DNA from 3 places in the Bacillus sp. T3 genome. Region 3 is predicted to be linked to each of the others. Evidence: predicted binding sites of a transcription regulator. Region 3 holds the regulator's gene; each other region holds the start of a gene.
The links. Region 3 encodes LexA, which represses DNA repair genes until DNA is damaged. Its sites were predicted from a motif close to CGAACATATGTTCG; they were not measured.
Positions count from the first base shown of each region.

Region 1 (3,285 bases), 970 kb from region 3:
CAAATGACTTTAATCCTGATTTAACCCACGCAGCCTTAACTAATTTCGAAACAAGACAAAACATTATTCGTCAGCTTCTTTCCTTTAGTCAAATGTATCACTTGGATGGAATAAACATTGATATCGAAAACGTTAACGATGAGGACGGACCGCTTATTACGCAATTCGTGCGAGAGGCTACACCGTATTTACATGCAGCGGGATTGTATGTTTCAATGGACATCACCTTCATTTCATCAAGTGGAAACTGGTCAGGGTTTTATGAACGAGAAAAACTTGGCGAAATCGTAGATTATTTAGTTGTTATGGCCTATGACGAGCATTGGGGAAGTTCTCCTGTTTCGGGAAGTGTGGCAAGCCTGCCTTGGGTTGAAAATAACCTGCAAAGTCTGCTCAAACAAGTTCCAAATGAAAAATTAGTACTTGGTGTTCCGCTCTATACAAGGTTATGGAAGGAAGAAACCGATGCTGATGGTGCGATAAAGGTTACCTCAAAAGCGATGTCGATGACAGAAATTAGCCAGTGGTTACAGGAGCATCAGCTTACTCCTGTTTATGATGAAGAGAGTGGACAAAACTATGCGGAATATTATTCTGAACCGGATCATGCCACCTATAAGGTTTGGCTTGAAGATGAGGTATCATTGAAAAAACGATCAGAATTGGTTACCAAATACCAGCTTGCTGGTGTAGCAAGCTGGTCTCGATATTTTGCAGCACCTACAGCTTGGTCCGCTCTGCAAATACCAAATAAAGAGGTTGCTCAAGAATAACTAACATGTATTAAGCTTAAATGTCATTTTGTTGTTAAGATCGGTAAACATCGCCAAGCAAGTTAATGGGAATATTTCCTTAATATAGGTAAAATAATATTACAAGTTGACTATTGATGGTGGGAGTGTTGAAATTTGGCAATAGAAAATCCTAGTCGAGAACAAATCGGTGCATTTTTAAAAAAAGCAAAAAGAATTGCAGTAATTGGATTAAGTGACAATCCTGAACGAACATCCTACACTGTTTCAAAAGCTATGCAGGATGCTGGTTATGAAATCATTCCTGTAAATCCACAAGTAGAAGAAGTTCTCGGGGTGAAAGCAGTTGCTAGTTTAACCGACATTGAGGGGCATATTGATATTGTCAATGTTTTTCGTCGCTCAGAGTTTTTACCACAGGTAGCTGAGGAATTCCTGAAAGTAGATGCTGATATCTTTTGGGCCCAACTGGGTGTAGAACACGAGGGAGTATTTAAACAGCTTACAGAAAAAGGCTACACGGTCATTATGGATCGTTGTATCAAGGTCGAGCACGCATTAACCAAATAGGAATGAAAATTGGCATGAGACCGATCTCATGCCAATTTATTTTGTAAAAAGCAGTGTTTGATACCCTTGTTGATTTTGAGCGAACTGTTGATTGCAGCGGAAGGTGCGAGACTCCTGCGGGAGAAGGTGTCTCGGGAGACCCCACAGGCGCCAAGGCGCCGAGGAGGCTCCCGGACTCCCCGCGGAAAGGGAGCACCTGGAGCGGAAAGCAACTGACAGATTTATATAGCTATGTAAAAAAACAATAAAAAAGGTAAAATTGGTAAGGTCTGCAGTTTCATGTAATTTCTACAAATTCGTGAGCAATTCCAAGAACCGTTTGCCAAAAACAAATAAATCGATACAATAAAGCATAGACACTTCAACTTTGTATGATAAAATATACTATCTCGAACGTTCGTTCTGAAATGATATTTTCAAAAAAACAACAGGAAAATACGAATCATTAGACGAATAGTATCAAAGTTAGACAACATGGTGTTCCATGATTATGATGGTGTAACACCATTTAGGTTTTGTAAGTATGAAAGGGGTATGTTCGTGGCAAGGAACCAGCAAGTATTTGATTACAATGATGACGCCATCCAGGTGCTCGAGGGGCTCGAGGCAGTTCGGAAAAGGCCTGGAATGTACATTGGCAGCACCGATGCCCGCGGTCTTCACCACCTCGTATATGAAATAGTAGATAACTCTGTTGATGAAGCATTATCAGGTTTCGGAAATCATATCATTGTAAAAATCCATAAAAATAATTCAATTAGTGTCCAGGATAAAGGACGAGGCATGCCAACTGGGATGCATAAGCTCGGAAAACCAACCCCTGAGGTCATTCTTACTGTCCTCCATGCAGGTGGGAAATTTGGTCAAGGTGGGTATAAAACGAGCGGTGGCTTGCATGGTGTAGGTGCATCCGTCGTAAACGCCTTATCAGAATGGCTCATCGTCACGATTAAACGTGATGGATTTATTTATGAGCAGCGTTTTGAAAATGGAGGAAAACCAGTCACAACACTGGAGAAAATCGGGAAAACAAACCAAACAGGTACGACCATCCATTTCAAACCCGATCCAACCATCTTTTCAACAACTACGTACAATTATGAAACGTTATGTGAACGATTGCGTGAATCCGCCTTTTTGTTAAAAGGCATGAAAATTGAAATGATTGATGAACGGAACGATGTTCAAGAGGTTTTTCATTATGAGAACGGAATCGAAGCATTTGTTGAATATTTAAACGAGGAAAAGGATGTCCTTCACCCTGTTGTTAGCTTTGAAGGCATACAGAACGGGATTGAAGTCGATTTTTCGTTTCAATTTAACGATGGATATTCTGAAAATGTACTATCCTTTGTTAATAATGTTCGAACAAAAGACGGTGGTACCCATGAAGCTGGATCAAAAACAGCGATGACTCGGATTTTCAATGATTATGCTCGCAAGGTAGGATTGTTAAAGGAAAAGGATAAAAATCTCGATGGTGCGGATATTCGTGAAGGCTTATCAGCGATTATTTCCGTGCGGATTCCAGAAGAATTATTGCAATTCGAAGGACAAACAAAAGGTAAGCTTGGAACAAGTGAAGCTCGTTCTGCAGTAGACGCGGTGGTATCGGAACATCTCTCCTATTTTCTTGAAGAAAACCCCGATATTAGTTCCCTTTTGATAAAAAAATCAGTAAAGGCTTATCAGGCACGTGAAGCTGCACGTAAAGCACGTGAAGAAGCAAGAAGTGGGAAAAAGAAAAAACGCTCTGAAGCGGTCCTTTCTGGTAAATTAACTCCAGCACAGTCCCGTAATCCCCAAAAAAATGAACTATATTTAGTTGAGGGAGATTCCGCAGGTGGCTCTGCAAAACAGGGGCGCGATCGGCGCTTTCAAGCCGTCCTGCCATTAAGAGGTAAGGTTATTAATACGGAGAAGGCAAAGCTATCCGATATTTTTAAAAACGAAGAAATAAATA
Region 1 covers NZ_CP137761.1:2,473,465-2,476,749, reverse strand. Annotated here, with positions in the region: gene RGF10_RS12770 (glycosyl hydrolase family 18 protein) at 1-773, shown strand, start outside; gene RGF10_RS12765 (CoA-binding protein) at 909-1,322, shown strand; gene parE (DNA topoisomerase IV subunit B) at 1,863-3,285, shown strand, end outside.
Region 1: the regulator LexA is predicted to act here: its motif matches at 1,713-1,726, upstream of parE (DNA topoisomerase IV subunit B).

Region 2 (3,285 bases), 1.9 Mb from region 3:
CCTTTATCAAGACGAACGAGGATTTTTTTGTGCGAACCTTAGCTGAATTTGGTGTGGTTGATTCTTTTCTAGCATTAAAGAACGAGTTTCGTAGAACCACGAAATACTCCTGTGAGCGGACGTTAACGGGCCATCTCCGTGAGGGGATACGCCACTTGGCTTACCAGAGTGGAAGGTAGTTGAAACGCCAGGTCACGCCACAAGTCATATTGGGTTATTCCGTGAAAGTGACAGAGCTTTTATTGGCGGGGATCTGCTGCTGCCTCATATATCGCCTAATCCACTGCTTGAACCGCCAGAATTAGGAATACAGGAACGTCCACGTCCACAACTGGACTTAAATGCTTCGTTGAAAAAAATCGCCAGTTTGGAGATTGATACCGTTTATCCAGGCCATGGTGAATATATTACCGAGGTGCAGCCATTAATCGAGAAGCGGCTCAGCCGTCAGCATGATCGGGCGATGCAGGTGAAAGAATGGCTTAAGCACGAGGAATTAACGGTATTTGAAGTGTGTCAACGTTTATTTCCGCATATTTATGAGCGGGAGCTAATTTTAACCTTATCAGAGACGGTTGCACAATTTGACTATTTGCTTTCATTGCAGGAAATTACTATGATAAGTAAGGAGTTTCCTTATCGATATAAAGCAAATTGAGGTGTCAGTATGGCGAATGACCGTCTTATTGGAAAAAATGTGTTAATAACAGGCGCATCTGGCGGGATTGGTGCTGAGATGGCCTATCTTTGTGCCGAAGCAGGAGCGCGCTTGATTTTAATGGCAAGAAGCATAGATAAGCTTGAACAGTTAAAACAAGATATTGGGACGCGCTTCGGTGTCGAAGTGCTTGTCTATCAGCTTGATGTGTCGGACACAAATGCGATCAAAGTGGTCTTTACAGATGTGCTCGAACGTTTAGGGCATATCGATATACTAGTTAATAATGCCGGATTTGGTATTTTCCGTGCCGCCCATGAATCAACAATCGAAGAAATCAAAAATATGTTTGAGGTCAATGTGATTGGCTTAATGGCCTGTACGAGCATGGTTCTGCCGACTATGCGCGAGCGGCGCTTCGGCCATATTATCAATGTAGCTTCACAAGCAGGGAAAATGGCAACGCCAAAATCAAGCGTTTATTCGGCGACAAAACATGCGGTGCTTGGTTATTCCAATAGTCTACGCATGGAGCTTGCCGACCTTGGGGTGTATGTTACGACCGTTAATCCCGGGCCGATTGCCACTAATTTTTTCAATATTGCCGATGAAAAGGGTACTTATTTAACAAATATCCAGCGCTGGGTATTGAAGCCGGAATATGTCGCGCGCCAGGTTGTTGAGCGGATGCTCACCAAAACGCGCGAAATCAATTTGCCACGCTGGATGAACACCGCCAGCATTTTTTACACACTCTTTCCCGGGTTGTGGAGCGGTTTGGAAAGCGAGCCTTTAATCAGAAATAATGAAAAAAGCTAAACAAATACAGGTTGAATAGTTATATCAAGGGACTGTTAGTGGTTTTTCGTGAACCATTGGCAGTTTTTTTGTTCTTAAGAAACTCTGTAAAAAATTATAAAGAAGGAATCCTACTGAAATCCTCCATAAAAATTTCCATTGAAATCGAACGTATATTCGCTTAAGATAATGAATAGAATAAAAAGGAACTAATGTTCGCATTTTGGATAAAGAAGGGATTGCGATGGTGGATTATAGCGAGATGCCAAAACAGCACGTTCTATGTGTTGACATGAAGAGTTTTTACGCAAGCTGCGCAGCCGTTATGCTTGGCCTCGACCCCCTTGAATGCTATTTAGCGGTAGTTGGAAACAAGGAGCGGCAAGGCAGTGTTGTGCTGGCCGCTTCGCCTCGGTTAAAGAAGGAATTTGGCATTAAAACGGGGTCGCGCATGTTTGAAATTCCAAATGATCCGCGGATTCGGATTGAGGAACCAAAGATGGCAACGTACTTGCGTATCTCCACGGAAATCACCCGTGTGTTTCATCGTTATGTTCCGAAAGAAGCAATTCACGTCTATAGCGTCGATGAAAGTTTTTTAAAGGTCGATGGAGCCGCAAACCTTTGGGGGGATGCCTGGACGATTGCGGAAAAAATAAAAAACGATATCGAACGGGAGTTTCAGCTGACCTGTACGATTGGAATTGGACCAAATATGCTGATGTCAAAGCTATGCCTTGATTTGGAGGCAAAAAAGGCTGGAATTGCCGAGTGGACATATGACGATGTGCAAACAAAGCTGTGGCCCGTCTCACCATTACGGGAAATGTGGGGGATTGGTCGACAAGTGGAAAAAACGTTAAATAGCATGGGCATTTTTACAGTAGGTCAGCTGGCACGCTATGATTTGAAGAAGTTAGAAAAGAAATTTGGGATTATGGGCAATCAGCTTTATTACCATGCCTGGGGTGTTGATTTTTCAGAAATTGGCGCACCGATTATCGAAGGGCAAATTAGCTTTGGCAAGAGTCAAATCCTGCTCCGCGATTATAAAGAGGAGCACGAAATCAAGAGCGTCATTCTTGAAATGTGCGAGGAGGTGGCGCGCAGAGCACGCAATCGCAAGAAAGCAGGGCGGACGATTAGCCTTAGCATCACGTACAGCAAGGATGAGTTTGGTGGCGGCTTTCATCGGTCGCGAACAATTGGAGAGCCGACCAACATCACGATGGAGCTCTATCGGGTTTGCCTTGAACTTTTCCATGAAAATTATCAAGGGAAAACCGTCCGGCAAATTGCGATTGCCTTGGGGAATATCGTTGACGATCAGCAAATGCAATTAAATTTGTTTGATATGAACCGCTGGAAAAAGCATGAGCTTGGCTACACCGTCGATCGAATTCGCAATCGGTTCGGCTCAGGTGCCTTGTTGCGCGCGGTTTCCTACACAGAAGCCGGAACATCCAGACATCGTGTGAAGCTCGTTGGCGGACATAAGCGTTAAGCATGATTTATTTTTAGAAAAAAGAGGTAGGTGAGCCGGGATGATTCGCGATCGCGGTAGAATAAAATGGACATCGATGATGCTACCGGAGCATGTAAAAATGCTGCGGGATTGGGTCAAAGAAGACACGTACGAATCGAGAAAACAATTGGATGAGCAGCAGCTTGAGCAAATGAATGAAACCATTGCAGGGGCGATGGAATTTGATCAATCCGTAACGATTACCCATTACCATCATCAACAATACGAGCTAGTAATGGGGAAAATTCATTATTGGGATACGTTTGAGGGAAGACTCCATATCGTCGATCGGTTTGACGAGATT
Region 2 covers NZ_CP137761.1:1,496,038-1,499,322, forward strand. Annotated here, with positions in the region: gene RGF10_RS07685 (MBL fold metallo-hydrolase) at 1-179, shown strand, start outside; partial or broken gene RGF10_RS07690 (MBL fold metallo-hydrolase) at 209-337, shown strand; gene RGF10_RS07695 (hypothetical protein) at 350-658, shown strand; partial or broken gene RGF10_RS07700 (SDR family NAD(P)-dependent oxidoreductase) at 668-1,464, shown strand; gene RGF10_RS07705 (Y-family DNA polymerase) at 1,701-2,960, shown strand; gene RGF10_RS07710 (YolD-like family protein) at 3,001-3,285, shown strand, end outside.
Region 2: the regulator LexA is predicted to act here: its motif matches at 1,623-1,636, upstream of RGF10_RS07705 (Y-family DNA polymerase).

Region 3 (3,285 bases):
TGTGAGCGGAATGTTTCCAAATATTTTGCTCGAAGCTTTGATTGCTCCTTAGCTTCTTCCAGCGTTAATCCAGTTGTTTTTTTCTTCTTGGCAAGTTCATTTATTCTAGCTATTAATTCATTTAGTTGCATCACAGTACTCCTTTTTTAAAACTGTCAACTAAATGCCATAATACTAAATGTCTTGATTTTTGACAAGTGGTACCTCTTGGCTTTGCATTTCCTCCATATACTCTTGATATCGACGATGTACAGTTGCTTTTGACACATTAAATCCGAAGCCCCTTAACGTTGCTGCAATTTCTGCAAAGGTTAATTCATTTTTCCGCAATCTTACTATTTCTTCAATCGGTATTTCTTTTTGCTTTCGACCTGAGTTAATTCCTTGATTAGATAGATTTTTCTGAGGATTATATCCGGCTTTAATCGCTCGATTCATCCCTCTTTTTATTTTAATATTATGTAATTTCCGTTGGTACTCCTCGACCATGCCCACAATTTTTAATACCATTGATTCTGATTCTGATATTTGCAATTCTCCATTATGGTCTACGGAATAGAGCTTAATATTTTCTTTCATAATGCAGTGAAGAAGAACAATCTTTGCATTTCCTCGTCCAAGTCTCGTTTCATCTTGAATCAAAACAGCATCAATATTTGTTTCTTTTATTAAAGATAATAGCTTTAATATCCCTTCGCGTTCTAAATCATACCCACTTGCTTGCTCTTTAATAAGAGAATGTATGTGAAAGCCGTGTTGTTGGGCTAAAGCAATTAATTCCTCTTCTTGCCTGGCCAATGATGTTTCTTGAGTATCCTTTGTTGTACTTACTCGACAATATATAATTGCATTTTTTTTCATGATTTATACCTCATTATAATTACTCACCAGCAAGCACAGTCACATCTGGTTCATATTCTGTACCCTCTACCGGAATGACCAGTGAATCACCAGGATGGATCGCATCCTCTTCAATACCATTTTCCTCTTTAACCCAAGAAACAAATTCCGAGTTTGACATAGTGTGACGATCTGAGAATTTATCTGCGATTTCCCAAAGCGATTCGCCTTGCTGAACCGTAATATTTATGAATTCATCCGTTTTATCTAATTTATGTATAACAGTAAATATAGCAGCATAACTAATAGCAATTAAAATAATAACATAAGAATATCGTTCCCAAAGTTTTTTCATCAACATTAGCACCCCAACCCCATCGAATATATGTTCTACTCAAAGTATAAACCGAACGCTTGTTTGTGTCAACCAAAATTCGAACTTATGTTTGTATCAGTATGAGAAATTATGTTATAATGTGGTCAAGTAGAAAACCATATGAGGTGGGAAGAATGACAAAGTTATCGAAGCGTCAGCAAAATATATTAGATTACATAAAAGATGAAGTTAGAAAAAAAGGTTATCCACCTTCCGTTCGTGAAATAGGTGAAGCTGTCGGTCTAGCTTCTAGCTCAACTGTGCACGGCCATCTAGCCCGATTAGAAAGCAAAGGATTGATTCGTCGCGATCCTACTAAACCTCGCGCGATTGAAATACTCGATATCGACGAACAAGATAACATCCCAAGAAGCAATGTCATTAATGTACCAGTTGTCGGAAAAGTTACAGCAGGGGTGCCAATTACGGCAATTGAAAACGTCGAAGAATACTTCCCTCTTCCTGATCGTTTAGCCCCTTCAGATGAGCAGGTTTTTATGCTTGAAGTTATGGGTGATAGTATGATTGAAGCGGGAATACTTGATGGTGATTATGTTATCGTAAAACAGCAAAAAACAGCACAAAATGGTGAAATCGTCGTTGCGATGACTGAGGATGATGAAGCGACAGTGAAGCGCTTCTTCAAAGAAAAAGATTATATTCGCCTTCAACCGGAAAATTCATCATTAGAACCAATTATTCTGCAAAATGTTTCGATTCTGGGTAAAGTTATCGGTGTATATCGTCATATTCACTAGTCTATTAAAATAGCGTTTGGGGTCTCAGGATGATTGTCCTGAGGCTTTTTTGTTTTATAGGGGCAGGTTTTTGGTGGATGTGGAGTTTGAAAAATAAACGGAAATTTTCCGTTTAAATTGGGAAATACCAATATTTCCTTTAAAATAAGGGGAGTAATTCCGTTTATATAATCGAAATCTTTGGATTTTGTCTTTATTAGAGCACTTAACGGAAATTTCTCCCCTTATATCCGCTTCTTAATCATTCTCTACATACATTAGAGGGAATTTCTCCTCTTATATCTGTACTTTTAAACTGCCTATATTTAAATTAGACCGAATTTCTCCGCTTATTATTACCTAATAAAAAAACCGAACCAAGCCAATGGCCTGGTTCGGTTTTTCTATTGATTAATACATTTTCATGTATTGTTCTCTTTCCCATGGGTGTACTTGCGTACGGAACATATCCCACTCAATCTCTTTTGCTTCGATGAAGTGATCAAGGATGTGCTCACCTAATGCAGATACGATGACTTCGTCTGCTTTTAGGTTTTCTAATGCAGCGAATAGAGTTGCTGGAAGATCATCGATTCCTGCTTCTACGCGCTCTTCTTTTGTCATAACGTAGATGTTACGATCAACTGGAGCTGGAGGAGTCAATTTGTTTTTGATTCCGTCTAGACCAGCTTTTAATAATACAGCCATTGCTAAGTATGGGTTAGCAGCTGGGTCAACGCTACGCACTTCAACACGTGTGCTTAATCCGCGAGATGCTGGGATACGGATAAGTGGTGAACGGTTGCGAGCTGACCATGCAACATAACAAGGTGCTTCATAGCCAGGAACTAAGCGCTTATATGAGTTTACAGTTGGGTTTGTAACAGCTGTAAAGCTATGAGCATGCTTGATTACACCAGCGATAAATTGTGTTGCAACTTCACTTAATTCAAGGTCTTTGCTTGTGTCATAGAAAGCATTTTCGCCATCTTTGAATAGTGATAAGTTACAGTGCATACCAGAACCGTTAACACCGAATAATGGTTTTGGCATGAATGTAGCGTGTAAGCCGTGCTTACGTGCAATTGTTTTAACAACTAGCTTGAACGTTTGGATTTGGTCACAAGCTGTTAATGCATCAGCATATTTAAAGTCGATTTCGTGTTGTCCAGGAGCTACCTCATGGTGAGACGCTTCAATTTCAAAGCCCATCTCTTCAAGCTCAAGAACGATATCACGACGGCAGTTTTCGCCAAGGTCTGTTGGAGCAAGGTCGAAGTAACCACCATTATCGTTTAATTCAAGAGTTGGTTCACCTTTTTCATCTAACTT
Region 3 covers NZ_CP137761.1:3,438,759-3,442,043, forward strand. Annotated here, with positions in the region: gene RGF10_RS17605 (DUF896 domain-containing protein) at 1-131, opposite strand, end outside; gene RGF10_RS17610 (YneB family resolvase-like protein) at 175-861, opposite strand; gene RGF10_RS17615 (cell division suppressor protein YneA) at 881-1,195, opposite strand; gene lexA (transcriptional repressor LexA) at 1,351-1,974, shown strand; gene glnA (type I glutamate--ammonia ligase) at 2,365-3,285, opposite strand, start outside.